3 regions of the Rhizobium azibense genome follow, and region 3 is predicted to be linked to each of the others. Evidence: predicted binding sites of a transcription regulator. Region 3 holds the regulator's gene; each other region holds the start of a gene.
What was found. Region 3 encodes PhoB, which activates phosphate uptake and scavenging genes when phosphate is short. Its sites were predicted from a motif close to TGTCATNNANCTGTCAT; they were not measured.

Region 1 (6,865 bases), on a different contig from region 3:
TCCCGCCATACGGGCGGCGTCGCCTAACGAGGCGATTTCTGGCAGAATCTGCCTGATTCGCTAACGTGACATCAAATGCGGTGATTTTGGGTCTGCCCCCTAGCGCACATGCGGCCCAAGACAGGATTGAAGATCTGAACGACTCCATGGATGACAGCAACGACCTCTTTTCCGCAATGCCCCTGATGCCGAAGCAGGAGGCGGCCGCAAAGCCAGCCGAAAAGCCTGCTGCGGCCTCTGCGTTGCGTCCTGCCCCTGTAGCATCGGGCTCCGACGACTATGGTGCATCCTCCATCCGGGTTCTCGAAGGCTTGGAACCGGTGCGCATGCGTCCCGGAATGTATATCGGCGGCACGGACGAAAAGGCGCTGCACCACCTCTTTGCCGAAGTCATCGACAACTCGATGGACGAAGCGGTCGCCGGCCATGCGAACTTCATCGAGGTGCATCTCGATATCCAGGGCTATTTGACGGTCAGCGACAATGGCCGCGGCATCCCCGTCGAGAACCATCCCCAGGTTCCGGGCAAGTCGACGCTCGAAGTCATCATGACCAAGCTCCATGCCGGCGGCAAGTTCGACGGCAAGGCATACGAAACCTCAGGCGGTCTGCACGGCGTCGGCGTTTCGGTCGTCAACGCGCTGTCGGATTATCTCGAGGTTGAAGTGGCGCGAAACCGCAAGCTCTATCGCCAGCGTTTCTCACGCGGCATGCCGCAAGGCGGTCTCGAGGAGCTCGGCGATGTGCATAACCGCCGCGGCACCCGCGTGCGCTTCCATCCCGACCCTCAGATTTTCGGCGATCATGCGAAATTCGATGCCGGGCGCGTTTTCCGCATGGCACGCTCGAAAGCCTATCTTTTCGGCGGCGTCGAAATCCGCTGGAGTTGCGATGAAGGCGTGCTGGCGGACGGCTCGGAAATCCCGGATAAGGCAGTCTTCCACTTTCCCGGTGGCCTGAAAGACTACTTGAAGGCGACGATGGGCAAGGAATTCACTGTCACGCGCGAAATCTTCGCCGGCAAGACAGAGAAAGCAAGCGGTCACGGTTCGCTCGAATGGGCGATCACCTGGTACGGTGGCGACCAGCAGATCCACTCCTACTGCAACACCATTCCCACGCCAGAGGGCGGCACGCACGAGGCGGGCCTGCGCATCGCGCTGACCAGGGGGCTGAAGGCCTATGCCGACCTGACGCAGAACAAGCGCGCAGCACAAATCACCACCGACGATGTGATGATTTCCGCAGTCGGCATGCTGTCGGTTTTCATCCGCGAGCCGGAATTCGTCGGGCAGACCAAGGACAGGCTTGCGACTGCCGAGGCGCAGCGCATCGTCGAGAATGCGCTTCGCGATCCCTTCGATCATTACCTGGCGGACAATCCCAACGAGGCCGAAAAGCTGCTCGACTGGGTAATCGAGCGCGCCGAAGAGCGTTTGCGACGCCGCAAGGAAAAGGAAGTCAACCGCAAGACGGCGGTGCGCAAACTGCGCCTTCCGGGCAAACTAGCCGATTGCGCACAGAACACCGCTCAGGGTGCCGAACTCTTCATCGTCGAAGGCGATTCGGCAGGCGGTTCCGCCAAGCAGGCGCGCAACCGCGCCAATCAGGCGATCCTGCCTTTGCGCGGCAAGATCCTGAACGTTGCGAGCGCCGGCCGCGAAAAGCTGGGCGCCAACCAGCAGCTTGCGGATCTCGTCCAGGCCCTCGGCTGCGGCACCCGCTCCAAATATCGCGAGGAAGACCTACGCTACGAGCGCATCGTCGTGATGACCGATGCCGATGTCGACGGTGCCCACATCGCGTCGTTGCTGATCACATTCTTCTATCAGGAGATGCCCGAGCTCGTGCGCGGCGGCCACTTGTTCCTGGCCGTGCCTCCGCTCTACAAGATCACCCAGGGTGCCAAGTCCGCTTATGCGCGCGACGACGCCCACCGCCAGGAGCTGATGGAAACGGAATTCAAGGGCAAGGCGAAGATCGAGATCAGCCGCTTCAAGGGGCTCGGCGAAATGCTGCCGGCGCAACTCAAGGAAACGACTATGGATCCGACCAAGCGCACGCTGCTGCGCGTGGTGATCGACGACGTCGATTTCGAAGGAACCCGCACCGCGGTCGACGACCTGATGGGCACGAAGCCGGATGCGCGCTTCCGATTCATTCAGGAGCGTGCTGCCTTTGCCGAAAACCTCGATATTTGAGCTTCCGCAATTTCACGGAACTGACGAAGAACCATAACAACTTCGTCAAATAACCGGTGCATGAGAAAAGACGCGACCGGCGCATCCTTTTCTTTGCAGACGGGGTAGCGCGGTTCGTTCCGCTCTTCACGCGTGCCTGCCGGATGTTTGCCATGACCAAGCGTTTCCTCGCGACTGCCAGCTTTTCGCTCCTCTCCAGCGCCGCTCTCCACGCCACCGATATCGGCGCGACCTTCGAGACTCCATGCCCCTTCGGCGACTGCGCGGCCAACATCTCCCTCACCTATCTCGGTGAATTCGTCATCCCGACAGGCCACAGGGAAAACGGTGTCGAATTCGGCGGCATTTCCGGCCTCGATTTCGACGCGGCAACGGGCCACTACATCGCCATCAGCGACGACCGCTCGGAAAGAGGTCCGGCTCGCTTTTACGAGCTCGCAGTCGATGTCGACGGTGCCGGCCTGAAGGGTATTGCCGTTGTCAAGCAAGTGACACTGAAGGACAGGAGCGGCAAACCCTTCGCCAGGCGCACCGTCGATCCCGAGTCGATCCGGCTCGGCCGGGATGGTATCTACTGGGGCAGCGAAGGCGACGGCAAGGCGCTGATCGCCCCCTTCGTCCGCGTGACCTCGCAGGACGGCGTGTTCATGCGCGAGTTCAAGTTGCCGGAAGGCTTCGCGCCGACGGCCGACAAGTCGACGGGCATCCGCGACAACCTCGCCTTCGAAGACCTGGCAATCGCGCCTTCCGGGGATGTCTTTGTTGGCGTCGAGGCGGCGCTCTACCAGGACGGCCCGGCAGCTTCGCTGATGGGGGCCAGCCTGTCGCGCATCATCCGCTACGATGGGACGACCGGCGAGCCAAAGGCGCAATATGTCTATCCAATCTCGCCGATCCCACAGGCCGCGCAGAAGGCTGACGGCAGCAACGACAACGGAATGTCGGAGATCATCGCGCTCGATAACCACCGGTTGCTCACTGTCGAGCGCAGCTATGCCCAGGGCGTCGGCAATAATGTGAAGATCTTCATGATCGATCTCGATGGCGCTACCGACGTCTCGGCGATCGCCTCGCTTTCGAAGACCGATCAGCGTGTGGTTCCCGTCCGCAAGAGCCAAGTTCTCGACCTGCGTGCATCCGGCCTCATACCGGACAATATCGAGTCCATGGCGATCGGCAAGGCTAAGGACGGCAGCGACGTGCTGATCCTCGGCTCCGACAACAACTTCTCGACCAGCCAAAAAACGCAGTTTTACGTCTTCGAAATACTGCGCCGTCCGAAGTAGCAACCCGTGCAGCTAGTCGAGGCGAACCTCGATATTCGTCTTCACCGAATTGGCGAGGAAACAGAGTTCATGGGCCTCATGATGAAGCTTTTCTTCCATTTTCCGGCTCGGCGCTTCGTCCGCATAGATCACGGCGGGCTTCAGCTCGACGCGGCTCACGAGCATTTTTCCGTCGACCTTCTCCATGATCCCAGTCGCGGTATCGACATAGCTGTTAACGACGATGCCCTTCTTCGAGGCAAGCCACAGGTAGAACAGCATGTGGCAGCTGGAGAGCGCCGCGACATAAGCCTCCTCAGGATCGACGTTCTCGGCGACCGAATACGGAAGCGGTACGTTGTGCGGCGAAGCCGATGCGGGAACCGAAAGGCCCCCATCGAAATTCCACATATGACCGCGGCTGTATTTTCCGTCCGTGAAAGTACCTCCGCCGCGCTGCCAAGATACTTCCGCTGAAAATTTCGTCATCGGTCGAACGATTCCTATGAAACCTGATGCCCCACCCTGCGGCCATTTTCACCGGCTAACAAGGTCCGGAGGAAATTTCCGTCACATTCCGTACAGAGGCTTAAGATATCCCCTTGCCCCGGTGCCTTGGCGCCTTCGATTGGAAGAGGCGCCGGTCATTAGACGATCGACATGCTTGCGTCCGCGCTTCCAATGGCGCATATCCGTGATTGAGAAGAAGGAATAAAAAGCGACGTGAGCCTCTCGAACAACAAGAAACTGCCTGGCGAGCCGCGGTGGCTTGGGCCTTCTGCGCCCACACGCACGCCGCTCATTCCCTCGATTTCCGCGGCCCGGTGGCTTTTGATCCTGATCGTTGCTGCAGGCGTCTATTTCTTCTACGGCTTCGTCGTTCCGGTTCTGGCCGCACTCGTCATCGGTTTTGCAAGCTGGCCACTTTATCGCAGACTTCTTGGGCGCGTCGGCGGCAATACGACGATCGCAGCCACGATCGCGATCATCCTCATCGTGACCTTCCTCGTTATTCCGATCGGGCTCGCGATCACCTATACGACGGGCGAGGTGCGCGAATGGGTCGCCTGGATAATTCACGCCAACCGGCAGGGTGCCCCGACGCCACAGTGGATCCTCGCCTTGCCTTTTGCAGGGCCTTATCTCGACGATCTCTGGGTGAAATATATCGGCAGTCCCGGTTCCGTGGGTGAGGTCATTCAGGCTGTCAGCGGCGCCAATATCGGCAATATTTACCGCGCGGTCCTCGCAGCCGGCGGCGCGTCGTTCCACCTGCTTCTGACGCTGCTTTTTATGCTGATTGCACTGTTCTTCGTCTATCGCGACGGCGCGTCCTTCTCGCGTCAGATCGACATGCTTGGCGAACGGATCCTACCCAATCGCTGGGAACGGATTTCGCGCGTCGTTCCGGCAACGATCAGTTCCACCGTGATGGGTATGACGCTGATCGCGATCGGCGAAGGCATCGTCCTCGGCGTCGCCTATTGGATCGCAGGCGTCCCATCGCCTGTGACACTCGGCGTCTTGACGGGCATCATGGCACTGATACCCGGCGGCGCGCCGCTCTCGTTCACCTTGGTTTCGATCTATCTCGTCGCCAGCGGATCGCATGTCGCCGGGGTCGCACTCTTCATCTGGGGCACCGTCGAACTCTTCATCGTTGACAAGACGCTGCGTCCGAAGCTTGTCGGCGGGCCGATCAAGCTTCCCTTCCTTCCGACTTTCTTCGGCCTCGTCGGCGGCGTGAAGACCATGGGCTTCCTCGGTCTCTTCATCGGCCCGGTCTTGATGGCACTGCTCGTCGCGATCTGGCGCGAATGGATGCACGAAGTGAAGACGAACGATCAGACCGCGCTCGGCCCGGAAGTCATGATCGACGAGCAGGCGCCGCCGGTGCAGCGCGCTGCCGACGGCTGATCATTTGAGCCGCTTTTCCATGAAGAGGCTGAGCGGATCCGGCAGATACGAGCCGAAGGGTCCGATGTCGGCATAGCCGTATTTGCGATAGAGACCGACCGCCTCCGGTTGATAGATGCCGGTCTCGAGCCGGATTGCATCAAGACCCACCGCCCGGGCATGCTCCTCCAGCCGCTCCATCAAGCGGCTCGCGATCTTCAGTCCTCTTGCCTGCGGATCGACGAACATGCGCTTGATCTCCGCCGTACCGTCTCCCGCCTCCAGGAGTGCCGCACAGCCGACGATCTCTCCTGCATTCCGCGCCACGAAGAAGCTTACCATGGACTTTTCCAGGGTCGAGAGATCGACCAGGTGATTGCTTTCGGCGGGATAAAGCGACTGCGTATAGGCATCCGAAAGCTCGAGCAGGCGGATGATTTCCTTCTGACGCGGCGATTCAAGAGCGACGGTGACGGACATGGCATTCCCCGGTTCTTCGGGCCCCACCCCGCGGCGCATGACGAAAGGTTAATGCAGCCGCCATCTTTCGGTTGGAATTGCCCCGTTTATGACATGGATTTCAATAACCAAAGGGTTCGATTATGCAAGCCGTCGCCATGACGATTCTCGGATGCAATGATTCAGTGACGCAATGCAATTATGTCGCAACGATCGATAAGCACTGGGATTCGGTGGCCATGTGCGATGCCCAGTCGGAAAAGCGGCTAAAGTCCTTCACCGGTGCCAACTACCCGACCGTGGTCGCCGTCTGCAAAGCACCGAAGCCCGAGATCGCACCGGACCAGCCCAAAGTCGCTGAATCTCTGTCCGCTCAGGTGCCGCCTTTTCAGGAGACTGGAAGAAAAGGCGTTGGCGCTTTCGCCATACGCATTCCCGATCAGGTTCGCGCGCACTTGCCAACCGGCGAAAGCGTCAAGCACACGCTGGAGAAGCCGGTGCATTTCGTTACAGATGGCTATTCCTGGGCGGTTCAGCGATTCAAGAATTGAAAACTAGGCTGCCGCGAGCGCCGTCAGCGATGCATAACTGCGGGCCGATTGGCGTTGCTCAGCGATGTGAAGCTTCTCGACCAGATCCAGCAACTCGCTAACGGCGTCGTGGGTGCCGTCGTGGTGACGGAATCGTTCGAGCAGCCTGCCGCAAACGTTGGCAAGCATTGTGCCTGCGGTCTTCTTGGAAGCTTCGCGCCAGAGAAGCGTCGCCTCGACGAACACCGTGCTGATCTCGCGGGTGAGCCCGGCGGCCTCGTAGAGGGCGCGCACCGCATGCATGCGACCGGTGGCGAGGATCGAGCGTACACGCCTTTCGGTGCAGCCGGTGAGATTGACGATAGCGCCGGCGAAGAATTCCACCTTGCCGGAGCAGAGGGCATGCATGAGAAATGACGGCGTCAAATGGCCACTAAGACGCAGATGTTCGACGAGATCGCCGATCTCGCATGGCCGGGCATCGCCGACAAGCGACACGACGGCCGCCTGCGTC
Region 2 (6,865 bases), on a different contig from region 3:
AGAAGGAGGGCTTCAGCTTCTTCAACGCGGTCTGAAGCCGACTAATGGTTTCTAGTATGCCGCCTTTGGCCATGCCGGTCTTCAGGAGCAAGCGAGTCAAGACGGTGAAGCTGTGGCCGATCTCTTCATATACGCGATTCTGGATCTGGCCGGAAATTTTGCCGTCGAGCGCGTCCGTCTCGGTCCAAAGCCTGGTCAGGTCGAAGCCATCGCGGGCGATGATCGCGGCACGGACGACTTCCGGGGCTGACGCAGCTGTCGCATCCATCATGCTCACCACAAAGCCAGGGCCGCCACGATTGATGGCCTCGTTGGCAAGTACCGTCGCGATGATTTCGCGTCGCAGCCGGTGGCTTGCGATATCGGAGGCATTGTTTTTTTGCATCTTCGCCGGGAAGTAGTTTGAAAGCGTCGACGCGAAATAAGGATCATCCGGGAGGTCGCTTGCCATAACGGAATCGAAAAGCACGATCTTGGCGTAAGAGAGCAACACGCCGATTTCCGGCCGCGTCAGCGGCTTGCCGGCAGCATAACGCTCGGCAAGCGTCGCCTCATCGGGAAGCGTTTCCACCTTCCGGTTGAGCTGCTTGGCTCCTTCCAGCACGCTCATGAAGCGCGCGAGCTCAAGGCCGTTAGCGGTTCCCCTGCGCTCAGTCAGCGAAATCGCCAGCGATTGCAGATAGTTGTTTCGCAGAACGAGTGCTGCGACTTCGTCCGTCATCGAGGACAGCAGCTGATTGCGTTTTGCCCGTGTGAGCCGCCCGTCGTGCATCGCATTGGCGAGCGCGATCTTGATATTCACCTCGACGTCCGAGGTGTTGACGCCGGCCGAATTGTCAATCGCATCGGAATTGCTCCGTCCGCCTTTCAGGCCATAAGTGATGCGGCCCTTTTGCGTGACGCCGAGGTTGGCGCCCTCGCCGATCACCTTCGCCCGCACCTCGTCAGCCGTGATTCGGATCGGATCGTTGGAACGATCACCCACTTCCGTATCGGTTTCCGACTGCGCTTTCACATAGGTGCCGATGCCGCCGAACCAGAGAAGGTCTACCGGGCTCTTCAGGATTGCCGTGATGATCTCGAAGGGCGTTGCCACCGCTTTGTCGATGCCGATCGCGCCAACCGCTTCCGGGGTCAGCGTCACGGATTTCGAAGAGCGTGAAATGATCATCGCGCCTTTGGAAAGTACCGACTTGTCGAAGTCCTGCCAACTTGAACGCGGCAGGTTGAAAAGTCGCTGCCGCTCGGCGAGCGTCTTTTCCATATCCGGATCGGGATCGATGAAGATGTCACGGTGGTCGAAGGCCGAAAGCAGCTTGATCTTCGGAGAAAGCAGCATGCCGTTGCCGAAAACGTCGCCGGACATGTCGCCGACACCGGCCACCGTAAACGGTGTCGTCTGGATGTCGATATCCATCTCGCGGAAATGACGCTTTACGGTTTCCCACGCGCCACGCGCGGTGATGCCCATTTTCTTGTGGTCATAGCCGGCCGATCCACCTGAGGCAAAGGCGTCGTCGAGCCAGAAACCAGCCTCCTGCGCCAGTGCGTTGGCCGTGTCGGAGAAGGTTGCCGTTCCCTTATCGGCGGCGACGACGAAATAGGGATCGTCGCCATCGAGCCGTACCGTATCTGCCGGAGGCACGATATCGGTGCCTGAAATGTTGTCGGTGATCGAAAGCAGTGTGCGGATATAAGTCTTGTAGGCTTCGCGGCCGGCATTGAAGATTTCATCCCGGCTGCCAGCAGGCAGTTTCTTCGGATAAAAGCCGCCCTTGGCGCCGACTGGAACGATGACGGCGTTCTTCACCTGCTGGGCCTTTACGAGGCCCAGCACTTCCGTGCGGTAGTCCTCGGCGCGATCCGACCAGCGCAGGCCGCCGCGGGCAACCTTGCCGAAACGCAGGTGCACGCCTTCGACCTCGACTCCATAGACAAAGATCTCTCGAAAAGGCTTCGGGTCTGGCAGACCATCGACGAGGTTCGGATCGAGCTTGAAGGCAAGCATCGCCTTCGGCGAACCATCGGCATTGCGCTGGAAGTAGTTGGTCCGCAGCGTTGCGTCGACGATATTGATGTATCGGCGCAGGATGCGGTCATCGTCGAGGCTCGGCACATTGGCGAGCGCCGCCTCGATCGACCGATGCAGCTCGGCGAGCTTTCTCATGCGCGCCTTCTCGCTAAGCTGCGGATCGAGCGCGTCGTAAAACAGGCGGAAGATCGAAGCGGCAATCTCCGGGTATTTGTCGAGGGTCGTTGCGATGTAATCCTGCGAATAGGCGATACCGGCCTGACGAAGATAACGCGCATAGGCCCGCAGGACATTCGTCTCGCGTGCAGAAAGCCCGGCCGAAAGGATCAGCCGGTTGAAACTGTCATTGTCGATCGTGCCGTCGAAAGCAGAAATAAAGGCCTCTTCCAGCGCCGCACCATGACGGCTTAGGTCAATTTCGGCGCCCCTGCGGTCTTCAAGCTCCATATCGTGCAGTACGACGATGTTGACCGAGCCGTCTGCGGTTGGAACTTCGATGTCAAAGGTTCGCTCGCTCAGCACGTTGAAACCGAGATTTTCGAGAAGCGGCACGCGGCGTGAAAGCGGGAGCTGCTCGCCTGCATGGAAAATCTTGAGTGAGAAGATCCGGCCGCGTTCTGCATCATTGCGGTAATAGAATGCGATCCGTATCGGCTCGCCAGAGGCGCAATCGATGATGTCCGGCAGATCGGCAACCGTTTCTTCAGCGGTGAAGGAATCCTGGAAGGCGTTGCTGACGCCGATCTTCGGCGCCTTGGGCCCAGCCAGCGCTTCGAAGCGATCGTCCCAGCGGGCGGTGATGGCGCGGATTGCTTCTTCGAGTTTCGATTGCGGTATGCGCGGCGTTTTGCCTCCGGAGCGGCCGATGATGAAGTGTACGCGCGCAACCCGCCCTTCCGGGAAGGCCGGGTAATAGGCAGAGACCCGGCCGTCATAGACGGTCTTCAGGTAGGTGCCGATCTTTTCTCGGACGATGGAATCATATTCCTCGCGGGGCACATAGACGATGACCGACACAAAACGATCGAAATGATCGATGCGCGGCAGAACGCGGACGCGCGGCCGTTCGACCAGATCGTTGATCTGTTCCGCAAAATTCGCAAGCAGCGTCGTGTCGATCTGGAAAAGATCGTCGCGTGGATAAGATTCCAGCGTGTTGGCCAACATTCTGCCGGAATGGCTCATGGGATCGAAGCCGAAATGATCTGTCACTTTGGCGACTTTGGAACGGATGAGCGGAATTTCCGACGCCGAGGACGTATAGGCCGTCGATGTAAAGAGGCCGACGATGCGCAGCTCACCGGTGACATTGCCATCCTTGTCGAACCGCTTGACACCGACATAGTCCATATAGGCGCGGCGGTGGACGACGGATTTAACATTCGCCTTGGTGACGATCAGGAAATCCGGACCATCGAGAAAGGCGAGGATTTCCGGTGTTGTCGTTACGGCATCCTTGCCGGTGCGCAGCACCAACACATCGGGATCAGAAAGAATGCCGAGGCCAGCGCCCTTGTCACGCTCGACCTTGGCTTCGCTGCCCCTGCCGGAATAGACATATTCACGCATCCCAAGGAAGGTGAAGTTTTCATCGCGTAGCCAGGTCAGGAAAGCAAGTGCTTCGTCTCGATCGGCCTTCTTGCGGCTGGCGCTGTAGCTGCGCAATTCGGCAATTACGGTGTCGAGCTTGGAAAGCATCGGCTTCCAGTCGGAAACAGCCTGGCGGACCTGCTCCAAGACGATCATGACGCGCTTGCGAAGATCGTCGGATTGGGCCGCAGTCAAAGGCGAAATGTGAATCTGGATATGACTGACACGTCTTGCCGGATCGCTCGGCTCCTCGGCTGAATAAAGGACCGGCGTTTTTCCTGGCTCCATCACCAGGATCGGATGCACCGCCATATAGAGATCGCGATACGTGCTTGTGACCTCGCTCATAACCGACTCGTAAAGGAACGGCTTGTTGTGATCGGTCACCGTCAGGATCGAGACTGAAACGCCATCGGGTTCGACATCAGCCAGCGTTTCGATCGTAACGCGCGGGACCTTGCCGTCCCAGCCCGAAAGCTCTTTGGCAGAATGAACGGCACAAAGCGCCAGCATCTGCGCTGTATAGCGATCGAGGTCGTCTCCGCTTGCCCGGCCGAAGAGGATCTCCGGATCGAGATGCTGTTCCTTGGCCGCAGCAGCGATCTTCCTCGCGCTTTCGATCAGCTTTTCGCGTCGCGGATTATTTTTGGCAGCCATTGAAGACATTCCCCCGATGTGTGTGATTTGCCGCAAGTTAGCAGAAGAATTATCGAAAAAACCCCTAAAAGAGGCTCCGCCCTGGCAGTTTTTGTGCGTTTTTGATCCGGATTTCGTAAGATTTCGGAGAATTTCCCGATTTTTGGAAGCGTAAGGCCAGTGTTTTGTCGGCTCGCCCAGATTTCCACGCATGGATGAAGAATGGTTGACAGCGGCGCGGCAAAAGGACGATCAAAAGCGCATCGAATGCGGGGTTCAAAATTACTATGCCGGACAATAGTGCTGCAGGAGCGGTGATCGTCATCTCCAGCCATGTCGTTCGCGGTTCGGTGGGCAATCGCGCCGCCGTCTTCGCGCTTGAGACGCTGGGCCATCAGGTCTGGGCACTGCCGACCATCATTCTGCCCTGGCATCCCGGTCATGGCCGTTCGACCCGGCTCACCTTTGCGGAGGCCGATTTCGATGCCGCTATCGATGATCTCATCCGTGCGCCGTGGGTTGGAGAAGTGAAGGCGGTTTTGTCTGGTTATTTCGGAAACGCTGCCCAGGCTGGTTCCGTTGCCCGTCTGGTCAGCGCATTGCGTGAAAGAAACCCCGAGCTGCTCTATGTCTGCGATCCGGTGATGGGGGATCTGGGCGGCCTCTATGTTCCCGAAGCAACAGCGGAGGCGATCCGCGACCATCTGATCCCACTGGCCTCGTTGGCCACACCCAACCGCTATGAGCTGGCCTGGATGGTGGGCGCACCGTTGGAGGACAATACGGCCGTCATGGAGGCTGCCTTGTCCCTCGGCCCTTCCCGCATGCTTGTCACCTCCGCTGTTCCGATGATGGCTGGCGGCACCGGAAATCTCTATCTCTCGGGCCGCCATGCCCTGCTTGCCGAGCATCGCGTCGTCGACAAGCCACCGAATGGATTGGGCGACCTGCTGGCAGCCGTCTTCCTCTCGCGGCTGCTTTCCGGGATGGACGACGAAAAAGCATTGCAGCTTGCAACAGCCAGCGTCTATGAAGTGCTGGTACGTGCTGTCAAACGCGGCAGTGACGAGCTCACGCTCGCAAGTGATGCATCAAGCCTCTCGACGCCAATGGCCATGGTGCAGATGCGCCGCCTCATGCATCCCGCTCAACGGAAGAAGAGCTAAGCGACGGCAGTTTTCGCATTTCGCACGTGCAGCAGTTGATCTTGCGGCGACTGCGCGCTAATCGACAGTCATGCAGTGTTTTCCAACTACCCTTCTGGACGGCTATCGCAACTTCATGAACGGTCGTTATGCCGACGCCCGCGACCGCTATAAGATGCTGGCTGAAAACGGCCAGAATCCGAATACGCTGGTTATTGCCTGTTCGGACTCGCGCGCAGCACCGGAACTTATCTTCGACGCTGGCCCCGGTGAGCTTTTCGTCATCCGCAACGTCGCCAACATGGTCCCGCCTTACGAGCCGGATGGCCATTTCCACTCGACGTCGGCCGCTTTGGAATTCGCCGTGCAGGTCTTGAAGGTTTCCGACATCGTCGTCATGGGCCATGGCCGCTGCGGTGGTATACGCGCAGCACTCGATCCCAATTCCGAACCGCTGTCGCCTGGTGATTTCATCGGCCGCTGGATGTCACTCGTCCGGCCGGCTGCCGAGCAGATTCAAAGCAACGACGTGATGACTGCCGCCGAGCGCCAGACGGCGCTCGAGCGCGTCTCGATCCGCAACTCGCTCAACAACCTGAGAACTTTTCCGGATATCAAGGCGCTTGAAGAGGCAGGTGAGATCGCCCTGCACGGAGCCTGGTTCGATATCTCGACCGGCGAATTATGGGTGATGGACGCCGAAACGCGCGATTTTATCCGCCCGGAAGTATGAACTTCGCGGGCGGGAAAGCTCACTGGCCGTCGATCTGCCGGCCGATGTAAGCGATTGCCTGTTGATAGACGGTTGCTGCGTTCCAGCCAGCGATTGCTGCAAAATTCGCTTCGCCTGGCTGATAACCCGCGCCTGCCTGCCAGCCGTGGCCTCTGAGGAAGTTTGCCGTCGAAGCCAGGGCATCAGCGCGCGAGCCGACCAAGTCGACGCGTCCGTCGCCGTCGCCGTCGGCTCCGAAACGGACCACGTTGCGCGGCAGGAACTGCGTCTGTCCAATTTCGCCGTGCGCCGCGCCGCGAGCCTGCGGGCTGAGATAGCCTTCGGAAACAAGTTGCAGAGCGGCATAAAGCTGATCGGTGAAATAATCCGAGCGGCGGCAGTCATAGGCGAGGGTCGAAACGGCAGACAGGGTATGCTGATTGCCCATATAACTGCCGAAGCCGGTCTCCATTCCCCAGATCGCGATCAGCGGTCCGGCCGGCACGCCGTAGCGGCTTTCGATCGAGGCGAAGAGTCCTTGATTGGCGCGCTTCATGCTTCTGCCGCGGGAGATGATCGTGGCGCCACCCCGTTTCTTCATGAATGCGTCGAAGGAGAGCTTGAAGCTCTTCTGCCCACGGTCGGCTGCGATTGTCGATTTATTATAGTTCACATTGGCGAAGGCCCGGTCCAGCACCGATGGGCTGACGCCGCTGGCGGCTGCTTGCTGCTTGAAGTCGGCAACCCAAG
Region 3 (6,865 bases):
CGCTCGCGCGAGCTCTTGGAGAAACCGCGCCGCTGCTGCTCATCGGCATGAACGCCTTCATCACGAGCCCTCCGGACGGGATATTCGCGGCGTCGACGGCGCTTCCGAGCCAGATCTACATCTGGGCGGACAGCCCGGAACGCGGCTTCGTATCGAGAACCTCCGCCGCAATTCTCGTGCTTTTGGGGTTCCTCATATTGATGAACGCGATCGCCATCTTCCTCAGGCAGCGCTTTGAGCGCCGCTGGTAACGGAGTAAGGATTATGAACATGTTGACCGAAACAGCAGTTGAGAAGGCTCTGGAGCAGAAAATGAACGCGACCGCCTACAAGATGGTCGGCAAGACGGTGTCGGTTTACTACGGCGAGAAGCGTGCGCTATTCGACGTGAACCTGAACGTCCGCGAAAATACCGTTACCGCACTCATCGGCCCGTCGGGCTGCGGCAAGTCCACCTTCCTGCGCTGCTTGAACCGCATGAACGACACGATCGACAATTGCCGCGTCACGGGCGAAATCAAGCTGGACGACGCGGATATCTACGATCCGGACATTGACGTTGTGGAACTGCGCGCTCGCGTCGGCATGGTCTTCCAGAAACCGAACCCGTTCCCGAAGTCTATCTACGAGAACGTTTCTTACGGACCGCGCATCCACGGTATTGCCAGGTCGAAGGCTGACCTGGATCAGATCGTCGAAAGCAGCCTCCACAAGGCCGGTCTCTGGAACGAAGTCAAAGACCGCCTGCAGGAATCCGGCACCGGTCTGTCGGGAGGCCAGCAGCAGCGCTTGTGCATCGCACGAGCCGTCGCCGTCAGCCCGGAAGTCATCCTGATGGACGAACCATGCTCGGCGCTTGATCCTATTGCGACCGCCAAGGTCGAGGAACTGATCCACGAGCTTCGCGAGAACTACAGCATTGTCATCGTGACGCATTCGATGCAGCAGGCGGCCCGCGTTTCGCAGCGCACCGCCATGTTCCACCTCGGCAATCTCGTCGAGGAGAACGACACCGACAAGATGTTCACCAATCCGGACGACCCGCGCACCCAGGACTACATCATGGGCCGCTTCGGCTGATCTGCGGCGTTCAGGCTATTCAAGGACAATCCCCATGGCATCGACCCATATTTTTTCTGCCTATGACGAGGATCTGAAGTATTTGTCCCGCCGCATCTCGGAAATGGGCGGGCTTGCCGAGCAGATGGTGTCGGACGCCGTCCGCGCGCTTGTCAACGGTGACGCTGGCTTGGCCCAGAAGGTCATCTCCGACGATGTTATCATGGATCACGCCGAGCGCGAGATTGGCGACAAGGCGATCGTCACGATTGCCCGCCGCCAGCCGGTGGCCTCCGACCTTCGCGAGATCATGGGCTCGATCCGCATCGCGGCCGATCTCGAACGCGTCGGCGATCTCGGCAAGAACACTGCCAAGCGTGTCATTGCCGTGCAGAGCACCGGCGTTCCGCGCAAGCTCGCCCGCGGTCTCGAGCATCTTTCCGAACTGGCGCTGGTACAGCTCAAGGAAGTACTCGACGTCTATGCCTCGCGTTCAGCCGACAAGGCGAAGTCGATCCGCGAGCGAGACGAGGAAATCGACGCCATGTACACCTCGCTGTTCCGCGAGCTGCTGACCTACATGATGGAAGATCCGCGCAACATCACCAGTTGCACGCATCTTCTCTTCTGCGCCAAGAACATCGAGCGCATCGGCGATCACGCAACCAACATTGCCGAAACGATCTATTACATGGCGACCGGCGCACAGCCGGAAGGCGAACGTCCGAAGGACGACACTGCCAACACCGTCGGCGCGGTCACGCAATGACTGTTGCGAACCCGCCTTCAGGAGACAGAACCGCATGATCCCGAGAGTTGCAGTCGTTGAAGACGAAGAAGCACTGAGCGTGCTTCTTCGCTATAACCTCGAGGCCGAAGGTTTCGAGGTGGACACCATCCTGCGCGGCGACGAGGCCGAAATCAGGCTTCAGGAGCGCACGCCGGATATCCTGATCCTCGACTGGATGCTGCCCGGCGTCTCTGGTATCGAGCTTTGCCGCCGCCTGCGCATGCGCCCAGAAACGGAGCGTCTGCCGATCATCATGCTGACGGCGCGCGGCGAGGAAAGCGAGCGCGTGCGCGGCCTTTCCACCGGGGCCGACGACTATGTCGTCAAGCCGTTCTCCACGCCAGAGCTGGTTGCCCGCGTAAAGGCGATGCTGCGCCGCGCCAAGCCTGAGGTGCTCTCCACGGTGCTGAAATGCGGGGATATCGAACTCGACCGCGAAACGCATCGCGTCCACCGCAAGAGTCGCGAAGTCCGCCTTGGTCCGACCGAATTCCGCCTCCTGGAGTTCCTGATGTCATCGCCCGGACGCGTCTTCTCGCGTTCGCAGCTTCTGGATGGTGTCTGGGGCCACGACATTTATGTCGACGAGCGCACCGTCGACGTTCATGTCGGTCGCCTTCGCAAGGCACTGAATTTCTCCAACATGCAGGACGTCATCCGCACGGTCCGCGGCGCGGGATATTCGATGGAAGCGTAGCAGGGAGGCCGGAGAGGATGTCGGTGCGGATACTTGTTGTCGAGCAGGACGAAGATCTGCTCACCACGCTGAAGAACGCTCTGGAGACAGAAGGATATTCGGTGAACTGTCTTCCCCCCCATGCATCGCTCGTCGAGCTTGTGGCGTTGCGGCTGCCTGATGCGGTGATATTCGGTGCGCCGGCTCCTGGCTCGATGGCGATCTCGACATGCCGCCAGTTCAGGACAACCGGAGCGACCGCCCGCCTTCCGATCGTGGTGCTTCTGGACTCGCCCCTCGAACAGGACCGGTTGGCAGTCCTTTCGGCCGGAGCCGACGACTGCCTCATAAAGGCAGTTTCCCCCGTCGAACTCCTCATCCGATTGCGGAACCTTCTGCGACGTCTCAATCCAGCGTTACTGGAGAGCACGCTGAAAGTCGGGGATCTGACGCTCGATAAGAACGCCCGCCGGGTCCACAGGCAGAAAAAGGAAGTCAAGCTCGGACCCACCGAGTTCAGGCTACTCGAGTTTCTGATGAAGTCCCCCGGTCGCGTCCACTCCCGATCGGAATTGAGGGCATCGCTGTGGGGCAGCGATGCCAGTGTCGATGAACGCGCTGTCGACGTACACATCGGACGCCTTCGGAAGGGCATCAGTCTCGGCAAGGCCGACAAGGTGATCCGGACGGTGCGCGGCGCCGGCTACGCACTTCGCGACTTCTGACCGGTATCGGGGTCCGACCCGATCCCGCCACTGTGTGCAGAGATTGTGAGGCGCGATATAGATGTTCTCGCAACACGTGTGTCACGTCGATTTCACGCGACCGCCTATATTGGTGTGTGTTTAGTCGCGCTGGAGGTGATTCCAGTCCGCCTTCGGCTCCCATACTTGCCCAAAGGCGTCAGACATACAATCCAACCGGGATGAGGCTCGGTCCGATCGGCCTACACTCGTCCCAAAGTACAGCTAGTTTGGTTGAAGCGATTTGGAGTATTCCATGACGATCAAGACGGCGTTGTTGAGAATGTCCCTCATTATCGTTTCCGGTTGGGTCATGGTCGGCACCATCACCTTGGTGATGTTCCATTGACCAGTGAGGTTTAACGGCATGCGGTTCCTGGTGTACACGAAAACGATCGCCCAACTCGATTATGACGAAGAGACGCGCGTCTTGACGATCATCTACCGGGACGGCCAAGTGCGATCCGTTCACCATGTCGATCCCAAGATCATGATGAAAATGGTTGCGCAGCTTCCTCCGGAACGATCCCTCTACCTGATGCAGGCGGCGATCTGATCGTCGCGGTCAAGGCAAGGTGTGACCTCATCTGGCGTCAATGCATGGCCTCGATAAAGGCGCGTCGATAAAACGCGCCAAGGCTGATCCGTTCTTCAGCGACCGCCACGAGCTTCTTCTGAAGACGGCGCTCGAATTCCCGCGATCGGGCTGCCCGTAGCCTGCCGTGCGGCGTCGTGGGCTTTAACCGCATCCGTGGTCCGAGGTCGGCGCGGTACTGGGCCAGCGTCATGCCCGCTCTGATCAGCAGAGCTCTTATCTGCGGACGGTGCTCGGCAGCGATGACGAGGCCAAACGACTTGATCAGCATAGGCTTCGGGACGGGCAGCTCGATCTCGTCGATGATGTCATTTCCCACTTGCGCTTCCTCGGCGAACGCAAGGTACCGGTCCACCAGGTCATGAGCGGCCTCGAGGGTCTCGGTGTCCGGCCTGTACCGGCACCAGGTGTCACCAAAAGCACTCAGCGATCCGTACGACATCAAGAGCTCCTTTGCCCCTTCAAATGAACGCGGAAATTGGCTGATTGTTCAAAGGATGCCGCAAGCGGTGCCAGGGCGCGGCTTCGCCACCATCGGCTCCACGTCGAGATTGCCGCCGTGGAGCAGCGCGGCGCGTTTTTCGTAGAACGAGCGCTGGTAGGTGACCTCGATCGAGTTGTTGGCACGGACGAAGAATCCGACCATGGCGGCAGGGGCTTTTCCCAGAACCCGTCGATCCATCTGGGTCGCAGGCCATGATGGCGAAGCCCTTGGTACTGGCCGGCGCATAAACCCTACCACGCAATCGCCCGTTTGCCGTGGAAGCGGCGCAGCCTGTGCGGCGTTTGCTAGCCAGCCATCGGACGCAGGAGTAAAATCTTAAACGTGATGGACCGGGAGCGATGTGGGAGCATCGCGAAAGGAGGCCCGGTATGAACAATGCGCCCGCGAACGACCCGCCGAACCCGACTTCGGCAGAAGCCGGTGTCATCTTCGCCGATCTTGTGCGGGAAGGGACCGACCATGCCGACGTTCTCGCCCTGCTGCCCGATCCGGCAACTGCGCAACCTTGCCTTGACGTCGCCGAAGACGCCGCCCGTGCCATCCATGGCACCATGTCCGTGGCCCATGTCGGCGCCGATCCGGAACGGATGATCGCCGCGCCCGAGGAGATCGATCTGCAGATGCTGCGGGACCTGACCGAAGGCTCGCCGCATGAGCGGTTCGAACGGGTCGCCCGAGCCTTCGAGGATTGGAAGCAGTGCAAGCCCGGCCGAGAACGGCTCCTTCTCGATGATTGCCGCGGCGAAGTTGCTCGTTGCGTGAGCGCCAAAGTCCGTGAGACGGCGTTGGTCGTCGCTCCTTGTCATGGCAATATGGATGCCCGCGACGCTTTTCACGATCTCGTTTTCCATGAGCGCAAGCTGGTGTTGGCACCACCTGCCGGTACCCATGCCGGCAATCTGCTGGGGCATGTGGTGATCGGCTGGAAACCGCATGGTCATGCGCGGGGAGCCGTCGCCGCGGCCAGACGCTGGCTGGCTGCGGCCGATCGCGTGACGGTTCTGTGCGTCAACGACGAACCGGACGGAAGCTACCAGTCAACGGCAAGAGAGTTGCTTGATCAGCTGGGCCTTGACGGCGACGTCGTCGCAATCAACTCGGCAGGGCTGTCCGTCGGGGAAACGATCCTCGATTTCGCCAAATCGGCGAATGCGACGTGCCTTTTGATCGGCGCTTTCAAGCATGGCTACTTCCTGGAACTGCTGCTCGGTCGTGTCACTCACTACCTGCTGTCGCATTCGCCGCTTCCATTGATGATGAAGCATTAGCGACGGCGTTGGCCTGACCTCGCCCGCGCCAAGAAAAGTCGTTCCAGATCGGTACTCCCATCCGGTTCGATGACACGTTTGCCCACATCTGCGATGGTCCTCCTGGTTGCAAAGGAGGAAGTCTGGCGGCCTCAATAGTTCGGTGCGGGTCCTGCGAGTCGATTACAGTTTTCGTTGAGGGTCAGCTGCCGACAAGCCCGGCGTGAAGCGCATTTCGTGCAGCGTCTGTAACGCTTTACGTGCAGAACTTCGTGGAGAAGCAGATGGATGGGTGAACCATTCTCGGCTGTTGTCGAGCGCAAGTGGCGCGACATCGGCGATCAGGTGGCTGGGCAACGCGGTCATCTGCCGCATAGTGTTCTCCCAGGCGGTGCGCTGCAGTTGCCTTGCCCTGAACGTAAAGAAGATGTCCAAAATGCTATGTGCAGTCTCGGTCATCATGGCCTCCTTCGTTTATCGCCATGGTGCTAAAATAGCTTTGCGTTGACATTCAAACAAACGAAATGATATGGTGCTTAACATCAGAAAAATTGAAAGATGCGACGATGACTGTGCCCTTTCGCCGCCCGATCCCCTTGCTCGACAATGATGTTCTAAGAACCTTTGTCGCCATTGCGGAAACAGGCAATTTTTCGACCGCAGCCGAAGCAGTTTTCCGCACTCCTTCGGCGGTTTCCATGCAGATCAAGAAGCTCGAGGAACAGCTCGGCGCGACGCTGTTCATGCGTGATGCGCGATCGGTGACGCTGACGCAGCACGGTGAGCTCCTGCTGACCTACGCCCGCAATATCTTGGCGCTTTCCAACGAGGCGGTTTCCCGCTTCATCATGCCGGAACTCAGCGGCGTCGTGCGGCTCGGCGCGCCGGAGGATATCGGCGAACGGCTGCTGCCAAGTATCCTGAAGAGCTTTGCGGAGAGCTACCCGGGCATCATGGTCGACGTGACGATCGACATGAGCATCGGCCTCAAGAAGCGTATGGAAGAGCAGAGGCTGGATCTGGCACTGATCAATTGCGCCACGCGGCCGTTTCCGACCGGCGGAGAGATCGTGTTTCGAGAACGCCTTGTTTGGGCAGGCGCCAAATGCGGTACTGCCCACAGGCGCGATCCCCTGCCGATCTCGATCTGGGAGGATGGCTGCATCTGGCGCCAGGAGGCGCTGGCGCAGCTTGAGCGTAACAAGCGGCCCTACCGCGTTGCCTATCTCAGCGGCCATACGATGGCGCAG

Region 1: the regulator PhoB is predicted to act here: its motif matches at 2,251-2,267, upstream of EV130_RS29780 (esterase-like activity of phytase family protein).
Region 2: the regulator PhoB is predicted to act here: its motif matches at 4,474-4,490, upstream of EV130_RS18520 (NAD-glutamate dehydrogenase).

The regions. Positions count from the first base shown of each region.
Region 1 covers NZ_SMBJ01000017.1:35,506-42,370, forward strand. The annotation lists gene parE (DNA topoisomerase IV subunit B) at 147-2,201, shown strand; gene EV130_RS29780 (esterase-like activity of phytase family protein) at 2,354-3,487, shown strand; gene EV130_RS29785 (OsmC family protein) at 3,500-3,955, opposite strand; gene EV130_RS29790 (AI-2E family transporter) at 4,190-5,383, shown strand; gene EV130_RS29795 (GNAT family N-acetyltransferase) at 5,384-5,842, opposite strand; gene EV130_RS29800 (hypothetical protein) at 5,965-6,372, shown strand; gene EV130_RS29805 (DUF2336 domain-containing protein) at 6,376-6,865, opposite strand, start outside.
Region 2 covers NZ_SMBJ01000007.1:88,947-95,811, forward strand. The annotation lists gene EV130_RS18520 (NAD-glutamate dehydrogenase) at 1-4,279, opposite strand, end outside; gene pdxY (pyridoxal kinase PdxY) at 4,546-5,424, shown strand; gene EV130_RS18530 (carbonic anhydrase) at 5,495-6,136, shown strand; gene EV130_RS18535 (lytic murein transglycosylase) at 6,156-6,865, opposite strand, start outside.
Region 3 covers NZ_SMBJ01000005.1:330,074-336,938, forward strand. The annotation lists gene pstA (phosphate ABC transporter permease PstA) at 1-251, shown strand, start outside; gene pstB (phosphate ABC transporter ATP-binding protein PstB) at 265-1,080, shown strand; gene phoU (phosphate signaling complex protein PhoU) at 1,115-1,828, shown strand; gene phoB (phosphate regulon transcriptional regulator PhoB) at 1,863-2,546, shown strand; gene EV130_RS14855 (winged helix-turn-helix domain-containing protein) at 2,564-3,250, shown strand; gene EV130_RS14860 (KTSC domain-containing protein) at 3,636-3,824, shown strand; gene EV130_RS14865 (hypothetical protein) at 3,862-4,305, opposite strand; gene EV130_RS14870 (hypothetical protein) at 4,354-4,545, opposite strand; gene EV130_RS14875 (universal stress protein) at 4,737-5,636, shown strand; gene EV130_RS14880 (hypothetical protein) at 5,799-6,074, opposite strand; gene EV130_RS14885 (LysR family transcriptional regulator) at 6,140-6,865, shown strand, end outside.